2 regions of the Arhodomonas sp. AD133 genome follow, and region 2 is predicted to be linked to the other one. Evidence: predicted binding sites of a transcription regulator. Region 2 holds the regulator's gene; the other holds the start of a gene.
What was found. The regulator FliA, encoded in region 2, starts transcription of late flagellar genes. The targets are predictions, from matches to a motif close to GCTAAAGTTNNNNNNNNNNCNGCCGATA.

Region 1 (7,689 bases), on a different contig from region 2:
GGGCCGCGACGTGTTCCGTCTCGGGCTCGGACAGTCACCCTTCCCCGTTCCGGATTTCGTCACCGAATCCCTGCGCGAGCATGCCGCCGAGAAGGATTACCTCGCCGTGAAGGGGCTCGCCGAGCTGCGCGCGGCGATCTCCGGTTACCTTCGCCGCACCGAAGGCCTGGATTACGACCCCGACAACATTCTCGTGGGCCCGGGGACCAAGGAGCTGATGTTCATCGTTCAGCTCGTCTACTACGGCGATCTCGTGATTCCGACGCCTAGCTGGGTCTCCTACGCCCCCCAGGCTCACATCCTCGGTCGGCAGATCCGGTGGCTGCCCACGGACCCGGCCACGGGCATGGGCGTCACGGCGGACGCACTCGAAGCGCATTGCCGCGCCGACCCCGACCGTCCGCGGCTGCTCATTCTCAACTACCCCGGCAACCCTACCGGCATCGCCTACTCCGCGGAGCAGCTCCAGGCGATCGCCGAAGTCGCCCGCCGTTACCGGGTGCTGGTGTTATCCGACGAGATCTACAGCGGCACGCGCTTCGACGGCGAGCACGTGTCCATCGCACGGTACTATCCGGAAGGGACCATCATCAGCAATGGCCTGTCCAAGTGGTGTGGTGCCGGCGGCTGGCGACTGGGGGCATTCGCGTTTCCGAGCCATCTGCGCTGGCTCCTCGACGGCATGGCCGCCGTGGCGAGCGAGACCTTCACCTCCACCAGCGCCCCTATCCAATACGCGGCGACAACGGCGTTCAACGGCGGTCCCGAGCTGGACCGCTACCTTGCCGACAGCCGCCGTATCCTCGCCGCGCTGGCCGGATTCTTCCAGCGAACGCTGGTGGCCGCCGGCGCGGACTGCCGGCCGGCACAGGGCGGGTTCTACCTGTTCCCGAGCTTCGAGCCGCTACGGGCACGGCTCGAGGCCCACGGCGTGACGGACAGCCGCACCCTGTGCACACGGCTGCTGGAGGACACCGGCGTCGCCGTGCTGCCGGGCAGCAACTTCGGCCGCCCCTCCCGAGAGCTCTCGGTGCGCCTGGCCTATGTGGACTTCGACGGAAGCACCGCCCTGGACGCGCTGAAGACCGGCGAGCAGGAAGTCGACGACGCGTTCCTGCGCACCTACTGCCCGCGGGTGGTCACCGCGGCCGAGCGCATGGCGGACTGGCTGAGTCACGGGTAGCAATACGCGGCCGCCCGTGGCAAGGCGGCCGTTCTTCCGATTCGCACAACCACGTGAAATGGTCAGACCTTGAACCGCCCCACCACCCCACGCAACGTCTCGCCCATGCGCGCGAGCTCGTCGCTGGCATGGCTGGTCTGCTCCATGCCTTCTGAGCTCTGGCCCGCCGCGTCGACGATGCGGGTGACGTTGCGGTTGATCTCCTCGGCCACCTGGCTCTGCTCTTCCGCGGCGGTGGCGACCTGGGTGATCTGGGTGTGTATTCGGGTCACGGCCTCGGCGATTCCGGCCAACGACTCGCGCGAGTCTTCGGCGCGCTCGACGTTACGCTCGGAACGCTCGCGGGAATAATCCATGGTCTCCGCAGCCTGACGGGTGTCGTTCACCAACCCTTCGATGATGGTGCGGATGCGGTCGGCTGACTCGCTGGAGCGTTTCGCCAGGGCGCGGACCTCCTCGGCTACCACCGCGAAGCCCCGGCCCTGCTCCCCGGCGCGTGCCGCTTCGATGGCCGCGTTCAGTGCCAGCAGGTTGGTCTGTTCGGTGACCTCGTGGATCACGTCGAGGACGGTCTCGATCTCCTTGCTGCGCTCAGCGAGCTGGGCGACGGCGTCGCTCGTGCGCTCGATATCCGTGGCGAGGGTACGCATGGATTCGCGGTTCTCCTCGACCACGCTCTGCCCGTCCCGGGCGCGCCCGTCCGCCTCGGAAGCGGCCTGCTCCACCTCGGTGGCGTTGCGCGAGATCTCCTGGACGGTGGCGGTCATCTCGTTGATCGCCGAGGCGATCTGGTCCGTCTCGCTGCTCTGGGAACGCACGCTCTCCCGCGTGGCACCGGCCACCTGATTGAGCTCTTCCGCCGCCGAGGCGAGGTGATGGGTGGTACTGTCGACCTCAGAGATGGCGCCGCGCATTTTCTCGGCGAACGCGTTGAACTGCTCGGCGAGCAGGCTCATTTCGTCACGGCCCTCGACGGGCAGACGCTGTGTGAGATCGCCCTCGCCGGCGGCGATGTCCCGCAAGCGCTCGGTCACCCGGTTAATCGGACGGGTCAGCGCCCGTGACAGCCACACAGCGAGACCGATCACAATCACGATGGACACGAGCCCGATCATGGCGATCTGCCAGCTCAGGCGATTGGCCGGGGCCATGACCTCGGCGCGGGGAATGAGGCCGATGAACTTCCACCCGAGCTGCTGCGAGGTATAAATGTTAGCCTGATAGGACTCTCCGCCCAGCGACACCGTCAGGGCACCGTCTTCGGCGGCGGCTAGCCTTTCGTACCCAGGCTCGCCGAGCCCGGTCAGGGGTTCGAAGTTGTGCTCCGGCTCGCTCGGGTCGACGAGCACCTTACCGGTGTCTTCCACGAGCAGCATGTAGCCGGCCTCCCCGAACCGAATCGCCCGCGCCATGTCGGTGAGCTGCTCCAGTGAGACGTCGACGGCCTGCACGCCGGCCACCCCACCGCCCGGCGCGGGCACGGTGCGGGCCAGGCTCACGCCGATGATGTCCTCCGTGGCGAAGCGATAGGCGTCGGTGAGCACGACCTCGCCGCGCTGCGCCATGGCCTTGCGGTACCAGGGGCGCTGGCGGGGGTCGTAGTTGGGCGGGCTCTCGCGCTTGGGCCACTGCACGAAGCCGCCGTCAGTGGTGCCCGTGTATACGTAGGTCAGCGCGTCGTGGTTCTGCCCGAAATGTCCGAGAAAGCGGAAAATGTCCGCCTCGACTGCGCCATTTTCGAGCGGCGTCATCATCCGGCTGTCCGCCCGGTCCATATAGCGGGTGACCGTCTCGTCCGCCTGACGGGTAACCTCGGCGGTGGCCAGATACGCCACGCTCTCACGCATGCGATCGAAAAAGCCGGTCATCGCGCCATCGATCTGGCGGATCTCGCGCAGACTGGCACTGTTGAAGGCGTCGACGGCGCTGGAGCGCGCTTCGGTGATCGCGATACTGGCCACGGCCGCCACGGCCAGGACGATGGTCACGGAGAAGGCAAGAACGAGTTTTCGTGAGATCGACATCCGTCGGTTCCGCTACCTGTTTGGTCGTGAGCGAATGGCGTCGCGAACCGGCTTGTGGCCGTGCGCAACGCGACGAAGCATCCCGCCGGCGCGATCACGCCGGCGGGGCATGGGGAGTCATCGGGGATCTGGGGTATCCTGGACGCTGGGGCCTACCCCGCCTCCTCGGTCGCCAGGCGGTGCACCCGGCGGGCGAGCTCACCCGCATCGAACTTGGAGAGGAAGTCATCCGCCCCGGCCCGGCGCAGGCTGTACTCGTCGAACTGGCCCGATAGCGAGGTGTGCAGCAGCAGTCGCAGGTGAGAGAAGCGGGAGTCGGCACGCAGACGCTGACACAGCGTGTATCCGTCGACGCCGGGCATCTCCACGTCGGAGACGACCACCTGCAGGCATTGCAGGCGTTCCGGGCTTTCGCGGTCGCAGCGCTCCAGCAGCTCCAGCGCCTGCTCGCCGTTGTCGGCAATCAGCACATCCCAGCCGGCCTGGTCGAGCGTGCGGCTCATACGGCTGCGCGCGAGCCGGCTGTCGTCCACCACGAGAACGGTCTGGGCGCCCGGTGGTGGCGCGGGCGCACCGCCGTGCCCGTCCAGGGCCTGCGCGGCGAGCGGTGCCACCCGATCGATGATCTCCTCGAATTCGAGCAGCTGGATGAGGCCGTGGTCGTCGCGCACGACCCCCATGATCTGCGAGTCCCGTCCGGCACCGGCCGGTGGCTTCATCACGTCTTTCCAGGCGACGCGTACTATGCCCTCGATGTCCCCGACACCGAAGCCCAACAGCCGGCGTTCGCAGTCGGTGAGAATGACGTTCTGGAACGTCTGCGGCATGGCGTCGGGATGCAGCAACGGCGCGAGATCCACCAGTGGCACGGTCCGGTCACGGATACGCGCGATACCGGCGATCCCCGGCGGCGCCCCCAGCAGCGTGCGACCACGTGGGGCGGGCACCACCCCTTCCACCTTGAAGACAGTGATGCCGTAGCGCCGCGCGCCGACACGAAAGCACAGCAGCTCGAACACACCACTGCGCTGGTCCGTCTCCGCCGTCTGTGTAGTGTTTCTGGTCACCGTCACCCTACCTGTGCGAATTCCCCCTGCTCTCCGTTGCATCGGCGGGGAAGCGGGAAACTTGAGGGTGATGTACCTGCCCCGGCGCGTGGACGAGCGGCGCCCTCCGGTCAGCCTCGTGCTCTGAGGAGGTTCAGCCCCAGCCCGACATACACGCTGCCGGCGATCCGCTCCATCCAGCGCAGTACTCGCGCGCGCGCCCGCAGGACGCCGGTAAGGCGCGCCGCGGCAACGGCGACCAACGCGCACCACAGCGTTCCCCCGGTAACGAATACCACTCCCAGGAAAACGAACGGCACCGGCCCCACTACTGCCTCGGCATCCACGAACTGCGGCAGAAAGGCGAGAAAGAAAACCGCTATCTTCGGGTTCAGCGTGTTGGTCACGAAACCCTCGCGGAAGATGCGCCATCCATTCGCCGCGGAGATTCCTGGCGCCGTCGTGGCACCCGCGGGAGTCATGATCGAGCGAATGCCCAGGTACACGAGATAGCCCGCGCCGGCGACCTTCACCGCCGTGAACGCCCACGCGGATGCCGCCAGCACCGCGGAAAGCCCCACCGCCGCGAGCGCCGTATGCAGCAGTATCCCCGCGCCGATGCCCAGGCAGGAGAGCAAACCGGCCCGACAGCCCTGGGTGATACTGCGCGAGAGGATGTACATCGTGTCCGGGCCGGGCGTCAGCCACAGCACAAGGCTTACCAGAAGAAATCCGGCCAGATTCTCGGTTCCCAGCATCGGCTGCCACGCTCCCTGCAACGGCCGACCGCCCCGGTGACATTCCCGCCCGGTGCCGGGACGGACGCCGAGTCGGGAACACGGCACTCGGTCGACTTGTCAGCTACTAACCTTCTTTAAGAAGCGATCGATCGGTGACTGCCTCGGCGCAACCACCGTTGCTCGCTCGACGCATGGTTACACGGAACCAACAGGGAGACCACTTCATGCCGGGAACGGGACACGGTGACGTACGCCACCTTCGCGCCTGCCACAGCGCTGACGAAGCCGTCGCACGCATCGCCGAACTCTACGAGACCGCCGTCCAGCATCTTCGCGAACGCCACCGGCGCTTCGTCGCGGGCGACCACCAACCGAGCCCCGGGCTGAACGCCTGCTACCCGTACGTGGGCATCGAAGTAAACAACGATCACCTCGTCACCGTCTCCCGTCCCACATACGGCTCCCTGCGCAATCCCGGCGTACACGGGACGACGGTAACGCGGCCGGACATTTTCGCCGACTACTTCCACGAGCAACTCTCGCTGCTTATCGCCAATCACCAAGTGCCGGTCTACGTGGGTGTCAGCAACGAGCCGATCCCGCTGCCGTTCGTCATCGAAGAGGCCACGGCGGATCTCACCCGCGAACAGGTCCGTGAGATGGAGCAGATCTTCCATCTGCCGAACCTCGGACGTATCGACGACGCCATCGCCAACGGCACCTATCGCACGTCCCCGGGCCACCCGTATCCGCTGTCGCTGTTTCCCGCCCAGCGGGTGGACCTGGCGCTGCAACGGCTGCACCACTACACGAGCACCGATCCGCGTCACTTCCAGGGATTCGTGCTGATCACCAACTACCAGCGCTACGTGGACGATTTCATCGCCTACGGTCAGGATCAGGTCGCCAATGGCCACGATTACACGGCATTCGTCGAACCCGGCGACGTAGTCACTCCGAACCCGCGCTTCGACCACCCCGGCAGCGATCACGAGCCGCCGCGCCACCAGCCGCCCATGCCGGCGTATCACCTCAAGCGCGACGATGGCCTCGGCGTCACGTTGATCAACATCGGCATCGGGCCCTCGAACGCCAAGACCGTCACCGACCATCTGGCGGTGCTGCGCCCGCACTGCTGCCTGATGGTGGGTCACTGCGGCGGGCTGCGGCGCTCGCAACAGCTCGGCGATTATGTCCTCGCTCACGCGTACATCCGCGAGGATCACGTCCTCGATCAGGACCTCCCGCTGTGGATTCCCGTGCCGCCGCTCGCCGAGGTGCAGGTGGCGCTCGAGGAAGCGGTAGCGAGCGTGACGGGCCTGACCGACTCGGAGATCAAGACCCGCCTGCGCACGGGCACGGTCGCCAGCACCGACAATCGCAACTGGGAGTTCCGCTTCGAAGAGCTCTACGAACGCTTCAGCCAGTCCCGTGCCATCGCGGTCGACATGGAAAGCGCCACCATCGCGGCGAACGGCTTCCGGCTGCGTGTGCCCTATGGCACGCTGCTGTGCGTCTCGGACAAACCGATGCACGGCGAGCTCAAGCTGCGCAGCATGGCGAACGCCTTCTACCGCACGCGCATCAACCAACATCTCACCATCGGGCTCGAGACCATCCGCATTCTCAAGGAATCCGGCATCGACGCACTGCATTCGCGCAAGCTGCGCAGCTTCGACGAACCCGCCTTTCGGTGACCGCCTCCTGCAACGGTGCACACTCCGCCGGCGATGCGCTGCCGCCGGCGGGGCGCGTCTACACCCGGCCCCTCCATACGCGTAGCATCGTGGGGAAGGGGACGGCCCGGACCGGGTCGAGACAGCAGAGGGGGAGATGCCGGGCATGTCAGAGGGTGCACGAACGGGGGACTCATCCCTGCAACGCTGGGTGGATCAGCTCAGCGAACAGGACATGCCGGTTCTCGGCGATACCGTGCGGCGCCTGCACAGCGCCGCCACCGACCGCTCGACTTCGGCTCCCGATCTGGCCCGTATCGTCCTCAGGGATGCGGCGATGACCTCGGGCGTGATCAAGGCCGTGAACACCGTGTACTACAACTCCGCCTCGAGGCGCATCACCACCATCAGCCGCGCCGTCGTGATCCTCGGGTTCGAAACGGTGCGCACCATCGGCACATCGGTGGCGGTCATCGAGACCTTCCTCAGAGCCGGTGCCCGCCGGAAACTGCTGGAGCTCATGCACGAGTCCGTCTTCGCGGCCGTGTATGCCAAGGCCATCGCACGGTGCACCGGAGACCCGGAGCCCGAGGAAGTGTTCATCGCCGCACTGCTCTACCGTCTCGGCCCCATGGCGTTCTGGTGCTATGCCGACGACACCCAGGCACAGCGCATGGAGAGCGCGCTCGACGCCGGCGACAAGCCCCGCAACGACATCGAGCGCGAGATCCTCGGATTCAGCCTTAACAATCTCACCCGTTCGCTCACGCGGCGCTGGAAGCTCGGGGAAGTCGTGCAGGAGACCCTCGACAGCAACCCGAACCGCCCCACCGGCCGCGCGGGCACTGTCCACCTCGGCCATCGCGTCGAACGCGCCGTGCGCGAACACGGCTGGGACTCCACGGCCGTGCAACGCCTGACGCGGGAGATCGCGGCCCACACGGGCGCAACGCCCGAGGACATCACGAGGTTGCTGGACGAGACGCGTTCGGAGGTACACCGGGCCGCCGAGGCATTCGG
Region 2 (7,689 bases):
AGCTGCGCTCCAGAGCGACCAGTTGCTCGCCGAGGGATTCGAGGATCTCCCGCGACTCGACGAGGAAGTCCTGGACGATATCGTCCTGCGGATCGATGGCCATGCGCGCCCCCTTCAGAAGCCGAGACTGGAGAGCAGGTCGTCCACCTCATCCTGCCCCGACACCACATCCTGGTCCTGTCCCGGTACCGCCGGGCCGTGGACCTCCGGCTGACTCTTCTCGGTGGGTTTATCGGCAGGTTTGCTCTTTTCTTCAGTCATCCTCGGACCGGCGAGCCGCACGAGTCCGACCAGCCCGTCCTCGACCTCCTGGACGAGCGTCATCACCCGGCGAATGATCTGGCCGGTGATGTCCTGGTAGTCCTGCGCCATGAGCGCATCGGAGAGGGAATGGTTGAGCGCCTCGCCGTGGCTGCCGGCGAGTGCGAGAAAGCCTTCCACCTCCTGACTGAGCTTGCGGAACTCGTCGGCGGAAAGCTCACGACGGCGGAAGCGTTGCCACTGCTCGTGGAGCGAGTTGCCCTGCGCGCGCAGCTCGTCCACCAGGGGAAGGCTCGTCTCGATCGCCTCGAGGGTTCGATGCGCGGAGCTCTCGGTCACGTCGATGACATGGTTCAGCCGTTGCCTGGCGTCGGGAATCTCGCTGGAAGCGATGTCCGACAGACGGCTGTCCACGCGGAAAGACTTGAGTGCCTCGTGGAGCTCGCGGGTGAGCACGCCGATCTCGCGGAAGAGCTCCGTTTCGCGCAATCGGGTCAGCTCATCGATGGTCTCCTGGATCCCCTGTTCGTCACCGCCCTCGATGCGCTCGATGAGATCGCGGGCGAGCGCCAGGTATTGCTGGCTGCGGTCGTCGGTCGTCATGGCGCTAGCCCCCCGCATTGATGCGCTCGAAGATCTTCTCGATCTTCTCCTTGAGCGTCACGGCAGTGAAGGGCTTGACGATGTAACCGTTCACACCCGCCTGGGCGGCAGCGATGATCTGCTCCCGCTTGGCCTCGGCAGTGACCATGAGCACCGGCAGGTCGGCCAGATCCGGATCGGCGCGCACACCCTTTAGCAGGTCCATGCCGCTCATGCCCGGCATGTTCCAGTCCGTGATGAGAAAATCGAACCCGCCGCGCTGTAGCATCGGCAACGCGGTGTTGCCGTCGTCGGCTTCGGAGATGTTCTCGAAGCCGAGATCACGGAGCAGATTCCGGATGATCCGACGCATCGTGGAGAAATCGTCCACGACGAGGATCTTCATGTTCTTGTTCAATGCCACGCTATTCCCCCTGAGCGAATTCGCGGTAACCGTGCCGGCGGCCGGCGCCTCTCGGGTGCGGAGGGCCGCCGGAGATGCACTCTCACCTCTCTATCCAATCGGCAAGGTGCGCACGAAGCTTTAGCATGATCTTGCCGTGAATCTGGCTGATGCGGGATTCGCTGACACTGAGCACCTCGCCGATCTCGCGCAGATTGAGCTCCTCATCGTAATAGAGTTGCATCACGAGCTGCTCGCGCTCGGGCAGCTTGGCGACGGCTGCAGCGAGATCCGCGCGGAAGCCCCGGTCGGCGAGCACATCCTGCGGCGACGGGCCGTCGCCCTGGGGCTCGTGGGCCTCGCCGGTCGTCGGATCCTCCTGGTCGATGCTGAACAGCCGGGCGCTGGCAGCGTCGGTGAGCGTAGCGTGGTACTCGTCCAGCGACACCCCGAGCCGCTGAGCCACCTCCGCATCCCTCGGCTCGCGTCCGAGCTCGTGCTCCAGCGCCTGGATCACCTCGCCCGCCTCGCGCGAGCGCCGGTGCACCGATCTCGGCGTCCAGTCGAGGCGACGTATCTCGTCGAGCATGGCGCCGCGAATGCGAATGCCCGCATAGGTCTGAAAGCTCGCCCCCTGCCCGGCATCGAACTGGCGGGCGGCCTCGAGCAACCCTACCATGCCGGCCTGGATCAAATCCTCGAGCTGCACGCTCGGCGGCAGGCGGTTGGCGAGGTGATGCGCGATTCGACGCACGAGCGGCGCGTGGCGCACCAGCAGATCGTCACCGCATTGTCCCTGCACGGCTTCGTACATCGAGGGTCCGTTCATCCCGCGAACTCCCCTACCCGGCTGCCATAGCGGATCACCCGCTCGACGAAGAACTCGAGCTGGCCGTCGGCACGGCTCGGCAGCGGCCACTGCTCCACGCGATCGGCGAGTGCCTGGAACGCCCGGCCCGACGGGCTACCCGGATACAGCGACACCACCGGTCGCTGGCGCTGCACGGCTGCGCGCAGGCGCTCGTCCTCCGGGATAGCGCCGGCGTACTCCACGGTGACGTCGAGAAAGCGGTCGGTGACCCGCGCGAGCTTGCCATAGAGGTCCTGGCCCTCACGCGGCCCGGGCACGCGGTTGGCCACCATGTGAAAGCGCGTCACGCCGTGGTCGCGGTTGAGTACCTTGATGAGCGCGTAGGCATCGGTAATGGACGAGGGCTCGTCGCAGACCACCACGAGCACCTCGCGGGCGGCACGCGCGAAGCTCATCACCGAATCGGAGATACCCGCCGCCGTATCCACCAGCAGGTAATCCAGGTCCACGGACAGGTCGCTGAAGCTGCGGATGAGTCCCGCGTGCTCCGCCGGGGAGAGCTCCGCCATGCGCTGGGTACCCGACGACGCGGGCACGATGTGCACCCCCTCGGGACCGTCGAGCAGGACCTCCTCGAGGCTGACCTCGCCGTCAAGCACGTGCGAGAGGTTGCGCCGCGGCGACAACCCGAGCAGCACATCGACGTTGGCAAGCCCCAGGTCCGCGTCGAAGAGCATCACGCCACGGCCCGCACGCGCCAGCGCAGTGGCGAGGTTTACCGAGAGGTTGGTCTTGCCAACCCCGCCCTTGCCGCTGGTCACGGCAATCACTTTGACCGGTTTCGGCTCCGACATGCGTCTCAGTCCCGCCGCTTGATCCATGCCCCTCAACCCCGCCGCGCCGCAGTACCCGCGAACGCCACGGCGAGGGATTCGTCGTCTTCGGTGGCCGCCTTGTAACGCTCGGCCAGCGCCTCGGCCTCTTCCAGCAGCGCCTCGGCACGGGCCGGGCGCAGATCCTCGGGCACACGCTGGCCGTGAGCCACGTAGGCCACCGGCAGGCGGCTGCGCATCACGGCAGTGATCGCGCCGCCCAGGCTCGTGGCCTCGTCCGTCTTACTCAGGATACAACCCACCGGCGCAACAGCGCGAAAAGCGCGTAACGTCTCGATCAACGCCGAAAGCTGCGTGTTCGCCGAGAGCACCAGATAGGGCCGCACCTGCCGCTCGCCGGCGGCGAGAGTGCGGAACTGCTCGGCAAGCCGCATATCGCGCTGGCTCATGCCGGCGGTGTCCACGAGCACCAGACGCCGGTCGGCGAGGTCGGCGAGCAGCGCGGTGAGCTCCTCGCCGTCGGCCGCGGCATGCACCGGCACACCGAGAATGCGCGCGAAGCTGCGCAGCTGCTCCTGGCCACCCACCCGGAAGTTGTCAGTGGTCACCAGCGCCACCTGGTGACGGCCATGGCGCAACGCCGCACGCGCGGCGAGCTTGGCGACGGTGGTGGTCTTGCCCACGCCGGTGGGCCCTACCACGGCCACCACGCCGCCCTGGTCGACGATCTCGTCGTCGGCGGTGGGCAGGTGACGGCGCACCAGCTTCATGGCCTGTCCCCACGCCTGCTCCAGGTCCTCCTCGGCCCCCACTGCGTCGGCGAGACCGCGGCAGACGTCCGCCGCCAGCCCCATCGCGTGCAGCCGGCGCAGCAGCGCCGCGCGCACGGGCTTGGCGCGGCCCATCTGCTGCCACTCCATGAGCGTGAGCTGATTCTCGAAGAGCGTGCGCAGGTTGCTGAGCTCCTCCCGCATTGCCTGCATGGCCGGCTCCGGCGTCCACTGGATGCGATCGGCACTGGCACGCCGCGGTGCCTGCTCCCCGGCAGCCGGGTCCGGTGTCGACGCGGGGGCATCGGCGCGTTCGTACTCGAGATCGAGCGGCGCCGGGGAAACGTCGTCGGCCGTCGGATTCCCGTCGGCCGGTGGCGGCTCGTCGTCGTCACCGACGGTGACGGACAGGCGCGGGCGGTCTGTACGCGCGGCCGGCGCCGTGGATTCACGCTCGGCCCGTGCGAGCGTGTCGCTGAAACTGGCAGGCGTCGGGGACACGCCCCGCTCGGCCTCCGCCACGGCCTCGCGAACGGCCTTCTCGTCGTAGTCCACCGCCGAGATCACCTCCACCCCGCCCTCGACACGGCGACTGGAGAGGATCACGGCATCCGGCCCGTGCACGTCCCGGACCTGGCGCATGGCCTGGCGCATGTCTTCGGCGAACACCCGCTTTATCTTCATGCCGTCACTCCGCATCCCTGGTAGCCAATAGTGCGCGAGGCACCGTTGTTACTGAGCGACCTGCTGCTGCCCCACCGTGGCCACGATCCGCACCTGGCGGTCATCCGGGATCTCGTTATACGAGAGCACATGCAGCCCCGGTGTGCCGTGACGGGTTAGCCGGTACAGCCAACCGCGCAATTGCGGCGAGGTCAGCAGCACCGCGGGCTGGCCGGCGAGCTCCTGACGCTGCGCGCTCTCCGTGAGTGAGCGCTGCAGCCGCTCGGCAAGGCCGGGCTCGAAACCCGCGGCGCCCTCGGACGCCCCCTGGATGGTATCTAGCAACAACTGTTCCAGTTGAGGCTCCAGGGTGATCACCGGCAGCTCCGCACTCATGCCGCCGATGCTCTGCACGATCATCCGTCCCAGCGCTTCGCGCACGATCTGGGTGAGCTGTGTGGGGTCCTGCATCCGCGGCCCATGCTCGGCCAGCGTCTCGACGATGGTGCGCATGTCCCGCACCGGCACACGTTCGGCGAGCAGGTTCTGCAGCACCTTCGCCACCACCGAGAGCGACAGGGTGTTGGGGACGAGCTCTTCCACCAGCTTGGGCTGTTGCTGGGCGAGCATGTCGAGGAGCTTCTGCGCCTCGTCGTGGCCGAGCAACTGGTGCGCGTTGTCGTGGATGATCTGGCTCAGGTGGGTGGCGATCACGGTGCTCGTGTCCACCACCGTGTAGCCCAGGCTCTGGGCATAGTCGCGCTGATTGCCGTCGATCCACACCGCCTCCAGGCCGAACGCCGGATCCCGGGTCGGGGTTCCTTCGAGCGTGCCGGAGACGCCGCCGGGGTTGATTGCGAGCTCGCGGCCGGGCTGCATCTCCGCCTCCGCGATGGGCACCCCGAGCACGCTGATCCGGTACGCGTTGGGACCGAGATCCAGGTTGTCGCGAATGTGCACCGACTGCACGAGAAAGCCGAGATCCTGGGAGACCTTCTTGCGCACGCCCTTGATGCGGGTGAGAAGCTGCCCGCCCTGATTGCGGTCGACCAGCGGAATGAGCCCGTAGCCCACCTCCAGGCCGATGGTGTCCACCGGCGGCACGTCCTCCCAGGTGAGCTCGCGCTGCTCCGGGCTCGGCTCGGCCGCCTCCTCGGCGACGGGCTCCTCGGGGCCGGCGGCGCGTTCGCCCTCGCGATACCGCCACCAGGCCACACCCAGACAGATCCCGCCGAGCAGCAGGAACGTGAAGTTGGGCATGCCGGGAATCAGCCCGAGGAAGGTCACGATACCGCCGCTGATGTAGAGCACGCGGTGATTGCTCAGAAGCTGTGTCAGCACCGCCCCGGCCATGTCCTGGGAGGAGGATACGCGGGTCACGAGAATGGCCGTCGCCGTGGAGAGCACCAGCGACGGAATCTGCGCCACCAGACCGTCGCCGATGGTCAGCAGCGTGTAGGTGTGCATCGCCTCGCCGAAGGGCATGCCGTGCTGCAGCACCCCCACGGACAGTCCACCGACGATGTTGATGAACAGGATCAGAATGCCCGCGATGGCGTCACCGCGGACGAACTTGCTGGCACCATCCATGGAACCGTAGAAATCCGCCTCCTGGGCGACATCCTCACGCCGCTGCTTGGCCTCGCGCTGGTCGATGATACCGGCGTTGAGGTCGGCGTCGATGGCCATCTGCTTGCCCGGCAATGCGTCCAGGGTGAAACGCGCGCTCACCTCCGAAACACGCCCGGCGCCTTTGGTCACCACCACGAAGTTGATGATCACCAGAATCGCGAAGACCACCAGGCCGATGGCGTAGTCGCCGCCGATGACGAACTCGCCGAATGACTCGATGACGCTGCCTGCCGCCCCGGGACCATTGTGCCCGTTGATGAGCACCACCCGGGTCGAAGCCACGTTCAGCGCCAACCGCAGCAGTGTCGCCACCAGCAGCACCGTCGGGAAGGCGGCGAATTCCAACGGCCGCAGGCTGTAGACCGTGACCAGCAGGATCACCAGGCTCAACACGATGTTGAAGGTAAACAGCATGTCCAGGACGAATGGCGGCAACGGCACCACCATCATCGCCAGCAGCGCGATGAGCAGCGCCGGCGTTCCCAGCCCTCGAACCCCGATGTGCCGCCAGCCTTTTGCGATTACCGCTGCCATGCCGATTCCTTACTCCTCAGCCTCATCGGCGAACCCCTTTCGCGCCAGGTCCATGAACTCCTCCGGCACCTCCGGCTGCGGGGCCTGACCCGCCGCCGCGCCGTTACGGCGCCGGAAAACGTAGGCAAGCACCTGAGCGACCGCCAGATACAACCCGGCCGGTATCTCCCGATCGAGCTCGGTGCTGTGGTACAAGGCCCGTGCCAACGGCGGCGATTCGAACACGGTCACCCGGTGCTCGCTGGCCACCTCGCGGATACGCCGGGCCACCAGGTCAGTGCCCTTGGCCACAAGCTTCGGCGCGCGCATGCCCTTTTGCTCATAGCGCAGCGCCACGGCGAAATGCGTCGGGTTGGTGATCACCACGTCCGCCTCCGGTACCGCCTCCATCATCCGGCCCTGGGCGAGCTCCTGCTGAAGCTGACGGATGCGGCCTTTCACCTCCGGCTTGCCTTCGGTGTCCTTGAGCTCGTCCTTCACCTCCTGGCGGGTCATGCGCAGCTTCTTCGTGTGGTCCCAGAGCTGGTAGGGAATATCCACTGCGGCGATGACGATCAGCGAGACGGCGAGCACCAGGAAGGTCCCGAAAAAGAGGTCCGCCGCGCGCGCCGCACCCGACTGCAGCGGCAGCCCGGTGAGCGCCACGAAGTCGTCCAGCTGCAGCCTCACCATGAGCGCGCCCACGACACCGACCACCACGATCTTGGCGAGCGCCTTGGCGAGCTCCATCAGCCCACTCACCCCGAAGAGCCGTTTCAGTCCCTTGAGCGGATTGAGCTTTTCCGGCTTGGGGGCGAGAGCCTTGGCGCTGAACGACCAGCCACCGAGCGCCACCGGCGCGACCACGTTGACCAGCCACATGGATCCTGCGAATGGGATGACCACGAGCAGCCCCTGTACGATCGCCTCCTGAAACATTCTCACCGGCGCCGCAGGGTCGAAGGCTGCCTCACGCTCCAGCGCCAGCGTCCCGCGCAGCAACTCGCCCAGCCCCTTGGCCATGTAACTCCCGAGCGTGAGCAACCCCACCGCCGCGGCGATCATGACCAAAGTCGTCGTCAACTCCCGCGACCGCGGAACCTGCCCCTTGTCCCGCGCTTCCCGCAGGCGTTTCTGGGTCGGTTCTTCGGTTTTCTCCTGCCCGTTCTCGTTTTCTTCGGCCATCGAAGAAGTCCTGATGTGTCAACGAGGCACTGGGAG

Region 1: ACPEES_RS09620 (chemotaxis protein) is a predicted target of FliA. The motif match lies at 4,314-4,341, and genes of this name have one in related genera.

The regions. Positions count from the first base shown of each region.
Region 1 covers NZ_JBNAZM010000012.1:110,728-118,416, forward strand. Annotated here, with positions in the region: gene ACPEES_RS09610 (pyridoxal phosphate-dependent aminotransferase) at 1-1,183, shown strand, start outside; gene ACPEES_RS09615 (methyl-accepting chemotaxis protein) at 1,246-3,207, opposite strand; gene ACPEES_RS09620 (chemotaxis protein) at 3,360-4,274, opposite strand; gene ACPEES_RS09625 (LysE family translocator) at 4,385-5,011, opposite strand; gene ACPEES_RS09630 (AMP nucleosidase) at 5,218-6,690, shown strand; gene ACPEES_RS09635 (HDOD domain-containing protein) at 6,836-7,689, shown strand, end outside.
Region 2 covers NZ_JBNAZM010000027.1:51,489-59,177, reverse strand. Annotated here, with positions in the region: gene ACPEES_RS14790 (chemotaxis protein CheW) at 1-103, opposite strand, end outside; gene ACPEES_RS14785 (protein phosphatase CheZ) at 115-864, opposite strand; gene cheY (chemotaxis response regulator CheY) at 869-1,249, opposite strand; gene ACPEES_RS14775 (RNA polymerase sigma factor FliA) at 1,350-2,075, opposite strand; gene ACPEES_RS14770 (MinD/ParA family protein) at 2,072-2,911, opposite strand; gene flhF (flagellar biosynthesis protein FlhF) at 2,944-4,344, opposite strand; gene flhA (flagellar biosynthesis protein FlhA) at 4,393-6,489, opposite strand; gene flhB (flagellar biosynthesis protein FlhB) at 6,499-7,653, opposite strand.